DNA from 2 places in the Paenarthrobacter sp. R1 genome. Region 1 is predicted to be linked to the other one. Evidence: riboswitches for the same ligand, from Rfam matches in the RefSeq annotation. Region 1 holds a riboswitch; the other holds the start of a gene.

Region 1 (5,319 bases):
TGACCGTGGAGACCGTGAGGCACGACGACGGCGGCCACGTCATCACGCTGACGTTCTAGCCCTGTTCCACCCGGCCGGGCGGGAGTAGGCTGTGCGCATGTCTGCGTTGCCGGAGGCATACGGTGCTGCATTGGAGCGTGCCATGGTGCACGCCACCAATTGGCTCGCGTCGGTGCCCACCCGTTCAGTCCGCCCACAGTCCGACGCCGACCAGGTCGCCGCAAGCATCCTGCCGCGGCTCCCCGACGAACCTGCTGATGCCGCCGCCGTCGTTGATGAGCTGGCTGCACTGGCCGAACCGGGACTGATGGCCATCCAGTCCGGACGTTTCTACGGCTGGGTCATGGGCGGCACCTTGCCGGCTGCCATGGCGGCGGATTGGCTTGTCTCCGCGTGGGACCAAAACGCGGGCCTGCGCTTTGCCACCCCGGCGGCGGCAGCGATCGAGGAGTCTGCGGCCGATTGGTTGCTTGACCTTCTGCACTTGCCCGCCACCTCCGACGTCGGCTTCACCACGGGGGCCACTACCGCCAACTTCGTCGGGCTTGCCGCGGGAAGGCAGCACCTGATGGACGAGGCCGGCTGGGACCTGGAAGGCCTCGGCCTGTCCGGGGCGCCGAGGATCACGGTGTTCGCGGGGCGGGAGCGGCACGCTGCGGTGGACCTCGCTTTGAGGTATCTGGGCCTGGGGACATGTGTTCCCGTGGACGCAGACAGGGAAGGCCGGATCCTGCCCGACGCGCTCGATGACGCCATGGGAGAGCAACCCGGCCCGGCGATCGTATGCCTCCAGGCCGGCAACCTGCACTCGGGCGCCTTCGATCCCATGGCTGACTCCATCGGAGTGGCCCGCGACCGTGGTGCGTGGGTCCACGTGGACGGCGCCTTTGGTTTATGGGCGGCTGCGAGCCCGAAACTGCGGGAACGCCTGGCAGGTGTGGAGCTCGCCGATTCCTGGGCCACCGATGCCCATAAGACACTCAACGTTCCCTACGATTGCGGCCTGGCAATCGTGGCCCGCCCCGAAGCCATGAGGCGTGCCTTCAGCGTTCATACGAGTTACCTGATAGCGACGGATGCCGGGCCGGGGGACCCTTTCGAGAAAGTTCCGGAGATGTCCCGCCGCGCCCGCGGTATTCCGGTGTGGGCTGCCCTGCGCCAATTGGGCCGGAACGGTGTCATCGACATGGTGGAGCGGTTGGCCGAGAACGCGCGGGCGCTCGCTGACGGCCTATCCTCGATCCCCGGGGTGGAAGTGCTCAATGACGTGGTGTTCACGCAGGTATCGGTGAGTTTCGGGAGCGACGAACGGACGCGCAGGATCACCCAGCGGCTCATGGCAGAAGGCGCCGTGTGGATGTCAGGGTCTTCCTGGCAGGGCCGGAACATCCTGCGGATCTCCGTCAGCAACTGGTCCACGGACGACGCCGATGTGGCGGCGTCGGTGGAAGCAGTCCGGCGTGCGGTGGAGCAGGAACCCGAAGCCTAGTTAAACGCCAACGCCGCCCCCGGTTCCGCCATCCGCTCCTGTAGGTACTGGTGCGTGTGGCGGCAACGGGAGCGGCTTCTCAGGCAACGTCCGGGTTTAGTACCAGTTGTTGGCCAAGTGGAATGCCAAGGCTGCGGACGGCGAACCGTAGCGTTCCTTGATGTAGTTCAGGCCCCACTTGATCTGGGTCTGGTAGTTGGTCTGCCAGTCAGCACCGGCGGAAGCCATCTTGCCGGCCGGCAGCGACTGGACAATGCCGTAAGCACCGCTGGAAGCGTTGGTGGCAGTGGTGCGCCAGTTCGATTCCTTTTCCCAGAGCGTGTTCAGGGCGGTCATTTCACCCGGACCCCAGCCGTAGTTGGCCAGGATGCTGGCAGCGTAGGCCTTTGCGGCGGCAGGATCATCAATGGCCTTGGGGGCTGCAGCGGCGGCAGCAGCTTCTGCGGCAGCCTTGTCCGCAGCGGCCTTGGCGGCGGCGTCGGCTGCAGCCTTCTCTGCTGCTGCCTGGGCAGCAGCAGCCTGCTCGGCGGCGGCCTTGTCAGCTGCGGCCTTTTCTGCGGCAGCCTTCTCCGCAGCAGCCTTTTCGGCGGCGGCCTTGGCAGCTGCGGCCTTTTCAGCAGCGGCGCGCTTTGCGGCCTCAGCCTGGGCGGCGGCTTCAGCGGCAGCGTTCTCGCGGGTCTGCGGGTCCACCTGGACCGAAGCCTGGGTCTGTGCTGCCTGGCTCATCTCCGGAAGGTTGAACGTGGCGTTTGCGGCCTGCCCGAGCGATGCAACGCCCAGCGCGGCTGCGACGACGCCGGCTGCTACCGACATGCGGTGGCCGGTCCTACCCTGGCGGGCAGCGTTCTTCAGGACATTCTGCGACTTGGTCAGGGGAGCGTTGTTTTCGTCACGGTGACGCGCCTCATGGCGCGACTGATCCTTGAATTCAGACATGTGTGATTACCTCTCAGCGCCTGCGGAGTTAGCTGTCGGGTTCGGATGAGGTCATCCGGCCGCGCGTGTAGCTGCGGCTTCACCCCAAGGGCCGGCGCAATGCCTGGCCCGGAGACTCTGGGTCCCCCGTCTCTGCCTCGAAATCAGAACGGAACTCCGGGAAGTGGCAGAGCTCGGCGCATCCCGGGTGTGGGCCAAGGTTGGGGCGACCCACTCGTTCGACGGTACAGGAGGTTCAAGCGAAAGTCACATTTAGGTAACAGAGATCACGACGCCGGTGCGTCGCCTTGCCGGATTCGCCGCGGTGGGGATGTGCCCCAAGGAAGGGCGGGGCAGGATGCGCCACGGCGCCGCGACAATCGGGGGCACTGAGGCTGCGCGGGGGTTCGCAGGTGGCGTTCGGAGCTTTTAGCAGATTGGGAGCCTGAATATCGAGCCTGGCGTCCACTTCGATTGGACAGCATCCGTTTCAGATCGTGAGATTCCGCTGGTCGGGCGCTCGCGGGAATCCAGAGGGGCATCATGCCCCTTTGATCGAAGAAAGTTCAGTCAGAACGCAATATTTCTGTCCTTAACCGAACAAAACCGCATTCATTTTTGCGATCCGCTGAATTGTGATTTGCGGCACAATACTCGCGCTTATCTCAGAATGTGGACGTTTCCGCCCTTTGTTACTTGCGTGTTGTCATTGTTACGTTGCACACTTCCAATGTGAACAAGAACTCAACAGCACCTGCAGCCGCAGCAATCTTCTCCAGCACACCCGCTGGCGACGAGTCCCGCTGTTGTCGAATGCAAGCCTAACTTCCCACCCCAGAAAAGTTTCAGGCATTCGCCCCCTAGCCCACCGTTGGGCGCCCCTCCCCAAATTCATTGCGGGGACACCAGCATTCGAAGCCGCGATGACGGCTATTCACTTTTGAGGTAAGCACTCCATGTCAGTTGCATCCGGATACGTCCACATCTCCGTCCGTAACGCCAACAAGGCCGCTTCCAACGCCGGCCTCCGCCCCGGTTTCGGTAACCGCCCCGGTTACGCACCCGGTACCCAGGCTGCTGCCCAGCAGGCTCCGGGCTACGTTCCCCAGGGCTACAACCCGAACTCCTACGGACAGTTGCGCGCCGTGCCTGCCGCTACCGAGCCCGCCGCCATGACGGCACCCACTCCGGTGGTGGCCCAGTCCGAGCGTCTCCGGCCCGTGGCCAATGACAACGTAGCCCGCGGATTCGTGCTCTACATGGGCATTGACGAAGAGACCGCAGCTGCTGCCGGGACCTCCATTGCCAAGCTGGCCCAGGAAATCCGTGCTTACGCCCAGTCGCTCGTGACCGGCGCGGAAAGCTATGCCGCCGTCGCCGTTGCTCCCGCCAGCGCACCCGGGTCCGCACTCGACGTCGTACGTTCCACATTCGGTGACCCCACCGTGGCCGCACGCCAGCGCACCGAAGCCGCACGTCCTGCGCCCCAGCAGGAAGCGCGCCCGTCCGGCGTGCTCATCGACCTCGCCCGCCGCGAAGTCCACCTCGACGGCGAATCGCTGAACCTGACGTTCAAGGAATTCGAACTCCTCAACTACCTCGTGGAGAACGGCACCCGCACGGTGGGCCGTGACGAGCTCCTCGAAGGCCTGTGGCGGAACGCCGAGGAAGTCCCCAACGAGCGCACCATCGACGTCCACATCCGTCGTCTCCGCTCCAAGCTGGGCCGCCTCGCCAACACCGTCCGCACGGTCCGCGGCCAGGGCTACCGTTTCTACGAGCACCCCGAGGTCATTGTCTGGGCCGCTCCGGAATACTCGATCTGATCCTGTGACTGCCGAAAGGCGGCACATCCCTCTGCGCCTGCGCTCACTCGAGCAACCACTGCGCTGACGGAATGTGCCGCCTTTCGTTTTGTCTGGTCAGTGAGTATCTGCCTGGCGCGGCTATAAGGTATTTGGATGAGCGACCACCACCTGAGACGGCTTGTGATCATGCGCCACGCCAAGGCGGACTGGCCCGTGGGTGTGCCCGACCATGAACGCCCCCTCGAGGAACGCGGGCACCGCGAAGCCCCGTTGGCCGGAAAATGGTTGTTGAAGCACAAGGTGGTCCCTGACTTCATCCTGTGTTCCTCGGCCCTCCGGACGCGCCAGACGTGCACATGGATCTGCGATGAACTGGGCGAAAAAGCTCCTACGCCCAAGCTCGAGAACGGGCTGTACGCAGCCTCGGCCACAGAGATGCTCGCGGTCATCAACCACGTACCGGACACAGTTACTACGTTGATGGTGATCTCCCACATGCCGGGCGTGCAGGACCTTGCCATGCGGCTGGCTTCCCGGGACTCGGACCACGACGCCTACATGGATGCCGCCACCCGCTACCCGACCAGCGCCTTGACCGTGCTGGAGACGGAGAAGCCTTGGGCTGAGCTCGACGGGCAAGACGCGCGTTTGATCCACTTCAAGGTGCCGCGCCACTAACCCCCCGCCTCTTACCTCAACTGGCTGGCATTAGGGGTTGTTCCCAGCGCTTTTGGCAACCACTAATGCGAGTCAGTCGGGACCGCGGGGAGTTCTTCAGCGGCGGCCACCTCCCGGAGAAGGCGAACCGTGTGGCGGATGTTGGGACTCGCTGCCATGGTCTTGCGGTACACGATCCCTACGGCGCGCTGCTGCACGGGATTCACTACCGGGACGGCAACAACCCCTGCCGGAAGCGGCGGCCTGCCCAGCCGGGGGACCAGCGCCACGGCCACCGACTGTTCCACCATGGCGATGTGCGTCGAAAAGTCGGGATCGTAGACGCGAATATCCGGCACGCGGCCCAATCCAGCGAAGATCTGCAGCAAGGCCTCGTTACAGATGGCTCCCGCCGGCGTGCTCACCCACGTTTCGTCCAACAGGTCAAGG
Region 2 (5,319 bases), 520 kb from region 1:
CCGGGCCATCGTCCGCGCAGCCCACCACAAGGGCCTGCAGCTGCCGAACGCCACCGGTTTCACCTCCATGACAGGGCGGGGAGTGCGCGCCACGATCGACGGCCGCACCGTCCAGGTCGGCGGTCCGGCACTGCTGCGCGAACTCAGGCTCACCGAACCCGAATCCCTGGCCGCCGCAACCCGGGAGTGGATGGGACGCGGCGCCGCCGTGCTCCATGTCATCGACGGTGACCGCATCCTGGGCGCCGTCAGCCTCGAAGACGCCATCCGACCCGAGTCCCGCCAGGCTGTGGCGGCCTTGCAAAGCAGGGGCGTCAAGGTCGCCATGATCACCGGAGACGCCACCCAGGTAGCCACCGCGGTGGGAGCGGAGCTGAACATCGATGAGGTCTTCGCTGAAGTCCTTCCAGCGGACAAGGACAAGAAAGTCGCCGAACTGCAGGCCCGGGGCCTGAAGGTTGCCATGGTCGGTGACGGGGTCAACGACTCCCCCGCGCTGGCACGCGCCGAGGTCGGCATCGCCATCGGAGCCGGCACCGACGTGGCCATGGAATCAGCAGGGGTCATCCTGGCCGGCAACGACCCGCGGGCGGTGCTGTCCATGGTAGACCTGTCCAGGGCAAGCTACGCGAAAATGTGGCAGAACCTGGTGTGGGCCACCGGATACAACGTCATCGCCGTCCCGCTGGCTGCGGGCGTACTGGCCTTCGCCGGGATCGTGCTCTCCCCGGCCGCGGGCGCGGTGCTGATGTCAGTCTCTACAATCGTCGTCACCCTGAACGCCCAACTGCTCCGGCGGGTGAAACTGAACCCGTCCCAGGTCCGTTGACCCAACAAGCACCGGCACCGCCGCTCTCAAACCATCCCGGTACAGCGGCGGTGCTGGCATGCTGAAACGGATGAAAACCGTGCCCTGGTTCATGCCGTTGCGGGGAGCCGGAACGGCGACTGCTCTGCATCGCCTTGGCTGCCGCAAGCCCCGAATTTTAGGGCTGATCTCGCCGGTTTCTTTGAGAGAGGAAGAATCCAACAGCGGCCATGGCCAGGATAACGGCCACGATCCCTGCGACGAGCGGAGCATTGGCATCATTTGGACCGATGCTCTCCGGCGCGGACGGCTGTGTTGAGTTGCTTGGCTGAGAAGAGGGTGTAGCCGCCGTTTCGGGTGGGGCTTCCTCGCCGAAGACCTCCTGCCGCCGGTCATCCGATGGCGTGAGCCCGAAGTTCAAGCTGACTTTGTCGTTGAGTGACCGCCGACCCTGAAGAACCGTGTCCTTCGGAGCTGCAGGTCCGGCAGTTGTCTGCTGTACCGTCGCGGTGACCTGCGGAGGATCGGCGCGGGCCGGGACCGCGGCCACAGTCGAGAAGCTCGCCGCAGCGGCGAGGACGAGACCCCATAGGGCTACGACGGACCTCTTGCGGGATGTGTTGTGCACATTTGCTCCAATAGTGGTGATGGTGTGGCGGCTGCCCGCCTGGCTGGGCGGGTCTAGTTCGCGGCGGCCGCTACGAGCCCGCGGAATTGTTCCTCTGTGTTGAAGGGGATCATTTGCCCGTTGAGGAAAAAGGCTGGAGTGTCGGTGACGCCAAAGGAGGTACCGTCTGCGATATCTTCCTTGATCCGTTCCTTGGTCTTGTCAGCTGTCACGGTGTCGTCATAGGTTCTCAGGTCCAGGCCCAGGTCCTGGGCGAACGAACGGAACAGCTGGGCTTGTGAGTCTTGTTTGTTGCCCCATTGAGTCCCGGTTTCGAACAGTTTGATAGTCATCTGCTGATATTTCCCCTGCTGGGCTGCGGCTTCGGCAGCGAGGGCCGCAGCGGCTGAGTTACGATGCGCGGGAACCGGGAAGTATCGCTGCACGAAGGTGATTCGGTCCCCGTATTCATTCTTCAGTTCCTCGATAAGCGGCTGAGCGGCGCGGCAGGGGTCGCATTCAAAGTCCACGAACTGGACCAGTTGGGCTTTCTCTGTGGTCGGTGAGGTGGTGCGGTGGCTATCTTCCCGAACCAGTTGGGCGACGGCAGTGGGTTGGGCCGACGTCGTCGCTGGCTTATTGAGCGTAAAGACGCTGTACCAGACCAGACCAAGGCCGATGAGGACGGACAGCAAGACCCAGACGAAGACCCTTGTCTTCCTGGCAGTGTCTGCAAGCGGATGCGAGGGCAGGTGCGGGGTCCGCTGCGGCTGTTGTTTTCTTGTCATGGGGCGGGCTCGATCCGGTGGTGTTTTCTTAGGTTGGGGATGCGATTGTGCTCGGCGAGACGCTATGTCTCGGCCACCGCCGCGGCGACAAGGGATTTGAGGATGCTTTGGTCCGCCAGTCCCAGGATGCGTGCCGCGACTCGTCCTTTCTTGTCAATCACGAGAGTGGAAGGAACTGCCTGCGGGGGGACGTATTGGGTCATGGCCAGGAGGATGCCCCCGTCTTTGTCCTGCATGCTGGGGTAGGTGACACCAAAGGTCCGTTCAAAGGCGGCCGCTGCCGGTTCTTCATCGCGGACGTTGACACCATAGAACTGGACACCTTGGCCTTTGAACTGTTCCGCGATGGCTTCGAGCCTCGGGGCTTCGAGCCGGCAGGGGGCGCAGGCGGCATACCAGAAGTTCAGCACGATGATTTTGCCCTGCCAATCACTGGAGGTGATTGCCGTGCCGTCGTAGAGCTTGCCTTTCAGGACCACGGGGGCCTTCCGCTCGGCATCCACATATTCGGTGACAGACCCGTCCCCTGCGATGTAGTTTTTGTTGTCGCCCGCCTTGGCCTGTTCAGAAAGGGTGTCCCTGGCTCCACATCCTGTGAGAACCAGCGCTCCCAGCCCGGTCAAAGACGACGCGGTGATGAAACGCCGACGCGTGATACCCGGCTTCTGTGTACCGGCACCGCCGGCTGAAAGTAGTCGTCCTACGAACTTAGACATTGCGATCCTTAGATAACGAAATTGTAACTTCTTGGTGTTTTGGTTAGGCTGGTTTCGTCCATACCCGTCCGGGGTATGGGTTGGCCGTCTCGCCAAACCCCGTCGGCGGCCCAATGAGCATCCAGTTCCAGACGGGGGCGGAGGACCCAACAACGGTGCATGAGCACCTTGGGGTGAAGCCGGCCCTGCAACTACCCATCCGGGAGCGGGGCTGGCCGGACAGTCCACTCGTCCGAATCCGACAGCTAACTTCGTCGGCGCCGAGAGGACCCCCACCTTGCCTTCCCAGCCCCGGCACGGCCGTCGCCGCGCCACGCCCAGTTCAGCACCCGTCAAGCGCCGCCGTGAAACGGTGTTTCTTCCGTCCCCTCTGCAGGACCGCGGCCATCGGTTCGGTGCTGCCGCCGCTGTCACCGGCCTGATCGCCATGAGTGTCCTATCAGCCGCCCAGGCTGATCCCGGGCGCGTCGGAACCGACCAGGCCCTTTCACCCGCAGCACCAGCTGCCGTCTCCGCGCAGCCGGTGATCAATGCCGAAGCCGGCGCTTCCCTCACCTTTGACCGGCCGGCTGTGGGATCAAAGGCCGCACCGCCAGCCATTGTGGCGCCGCCTGTGGCAGCTGCCGCACCCCAGAAGACCAAAGCAGCAGTACAGGTCCCTTCCGTTCCAGCGGAGACATCAACAGCGTTGAAGGCACCCATGGCTTCAATCAACGTCAGCTCACCGTTCGGCCTCAGGGTCAACCCCCTCACCGGATCGACCGGGGAATGGCATACGGGGATTGACCTGACGGGGGCCTGCAGCACACCCGTGTTCGCAGCTGGCGCCGGAACCGTCATGGAAGCCGGTTGGAGCCAATACGGAGGCGGAAACAGAATCGTCATCGACCACGGCAATGGTTTGAAAACCACATACAACCACTTGGCCAGCATCGGTGTTGCCATGGGACAGGCCGTTACATCGGGCGCCCAGATCGCCGGTGTGGGAACGACGGGTAACTCAACCGGCTGCCACCTACACTTCGAGGTCATGGTCGATGACAAGACAGTGGATCCTGCCAGCTTCATCTGAGACGGACCTCTGCTGCGCAGGTGCTCACGCATCGTGGGTTCCCGGGCCGCGGGGGCCTTGAAGATGCTTCCGGTTCAGTACGTCCAGCTCGTCGTCGCTGAGCTCATCAAAGGAGCGGGCCTCCCTACGGTCGCTGCGGGAGAACCTGACAAACATGAGGATGATCAGTGGCAGGTCCACGACCTCAGCGAGGAACCACAGCAGGTCCCCGGCGAGTTGTTGGTCCCGGAGCGGGTCCGGGAGCCAGGATGGGTGGCCGGTAAGGGGCAATGTCGCACCGTCCAGGATCTGAGGACTGATGCGCATCAGCACCCCCGGCACGGCGTCGGCGACCAATTCAATGAAGACGTAGATGAATTCCACCACGATCAGGGATGTGACGTCCTTCGTGGAGCCATCTTCAATGATCGGTACGGCCATCAGTAAACCCGCTGCGGGGACGAGGACCGTCAGTGCTGCATCCCACCACGGGTCCGTCCTCATCGGGTAGAACAGTGGGGTCAACAAGAGGGTGAACATGGCAAGGCCCAGTAGGGCCGCGACGACCGTGTTGCTCAGTGCCCTGGCCACCCGGCTGCCCAGAACGCGGGCGAGCCGTTCCTGACCCTGCTTTCCCAAAGCTGCCCTGGCCAGTGTCAGGGGCTGGCCTGCTGCGATGAGCAACGGGACGATGAACAGATACGACGTGATTCTCAGTGTGAAGGCCCAGCGAAGATCGTGGCTGTACACGCCCGTGAACCCGAAGCTGAGCACGGCGAAGCTGCCCAAGCCCAGGAAATAGAAGGTCGCTGCCCGCCACCACGGCCAGTGCACCCCCCGGCGCGTGGCTGCCCGGATGCCTTGGCCGTAAAGGACGGCTGCTGTGGCGGTGATGGCCGCTGCCGGCACATTCAACGTCCAGGATGACACGACGGCGTCCCAGGGAGGCATGGTCAGCGCTTTGCTTCGGTCCGCCCGGCCAGGAGCGCCCCGGCCAGGAACAGCAGACCCGCTGTGGGGTAACCGGCGTAAAGGTCCAGGGCCACGCTCGGGCCCTGACCGGCTGGCGCCAGGTGCAGGATCCAATGCCAGATCCCGACCACGGCCCCGGCGGCCATGATTACCTGTCCGATGCGCACCAGCCGGCGGTGCCTGCGGTGCCGTGCTTCGGGGTCGTCATTGTTGTTGGGTTTTGTGTTCATGGGGATTGCCCTTCAGTGGTTTCAGCCGTTGCTTCCGCCGGTGCACGCGGCTCCGGGTTCGGGGGCCTTTGGGGATTGGGCGTAGGCGCTGATGAACGTCGGGATCCGGGGATCGGATGCTTCCGTCACACCCAGTTGAGTACCCCA

The links. Region 1 has a riboswitch for cyclic di-AMP ahead of QN084_RS15165 (aggregation-promoting factor C-terminal-like domain-containing protein). Riboswitches for the same ligand answer to the same signal wherever they lie in the genome.
Region 2: it holds a riboswitch for cyclic di-AMP, as region 1 does, so the genes downstream of both, QN084_RS12650 (M23 family metallopeptidase) here and QN084_RS15165 (aggregation-promoting factor C-terminal-like domain-containing protein) in region 1, are expected to answer to the same signal.

What each region holds. Positions count from the first base shown of each region.
Region 1 covers NZ_CP127115.1:3,122,351-3,127,669, forward strand. The annotation lists gene QN084_RS15155 (HAD-IA family hydrolase) at 1-59, shown strand, start outside; gene QN084_RS15160 (pyridoxal phosphate-dependent decarboxylase family protein) at 98-1,489, shown strand; gene QN084_RS15165 (aggregation-promoting factor C-terminal-like domain-containing protein) at 1,586-2,425, opposite strand; cyclic di-AMP (ydaO/yuaA leader) riboswitch at 2,431-2,584, opposite strand; gene QN084_RS15170 (winged helix-turn-helix domain-containing protein) at 3,361-4,230, shown strand; gene QN084_RS15175 (SixA phosphatase family protein) at 4,366-4,890, shown strand; gene QN084_RS15180 (LysR family transcriptional regulator) at 4,953-5,319, opposite strand, start outside.
Region 2 covers NZ_CP127115.1:2,601,680-2,606,998, reverse strand. The annotation lists gene QN084_RS12670 (copper-translocating P-type ATPase) at 1-829, shown strand, start outside; gene QN084_RS12665 (hypothetical protein) at 987-1,436, opposite strand; gene QN084_RS12660 (DsbA family protein) at 1,490-2,203, opposite strand; gene QN084_RS12655 (TlpA family protein disulfide reductase) at 2,266-2,919, opposite strand; cyclic di-AMP (ydaO/yuaA leader) riboswitch at 3,031-3,191, shown strand; gene QN084_RS12650 (M23 family metallopeptidase) at 3,197-3,991, shown strand; gene QN084_RS12645 (cytochrome c oxidase assembly protein) at 4,016-4,921, opposite strand; gene QN084_RS12640 (hypothetical protein) at 4,924-5,172, opposite strand; gene QN084_RS12635 (thioredoxin-like domain-containing protein) at 5,194-5,319, opposite strand, start outside.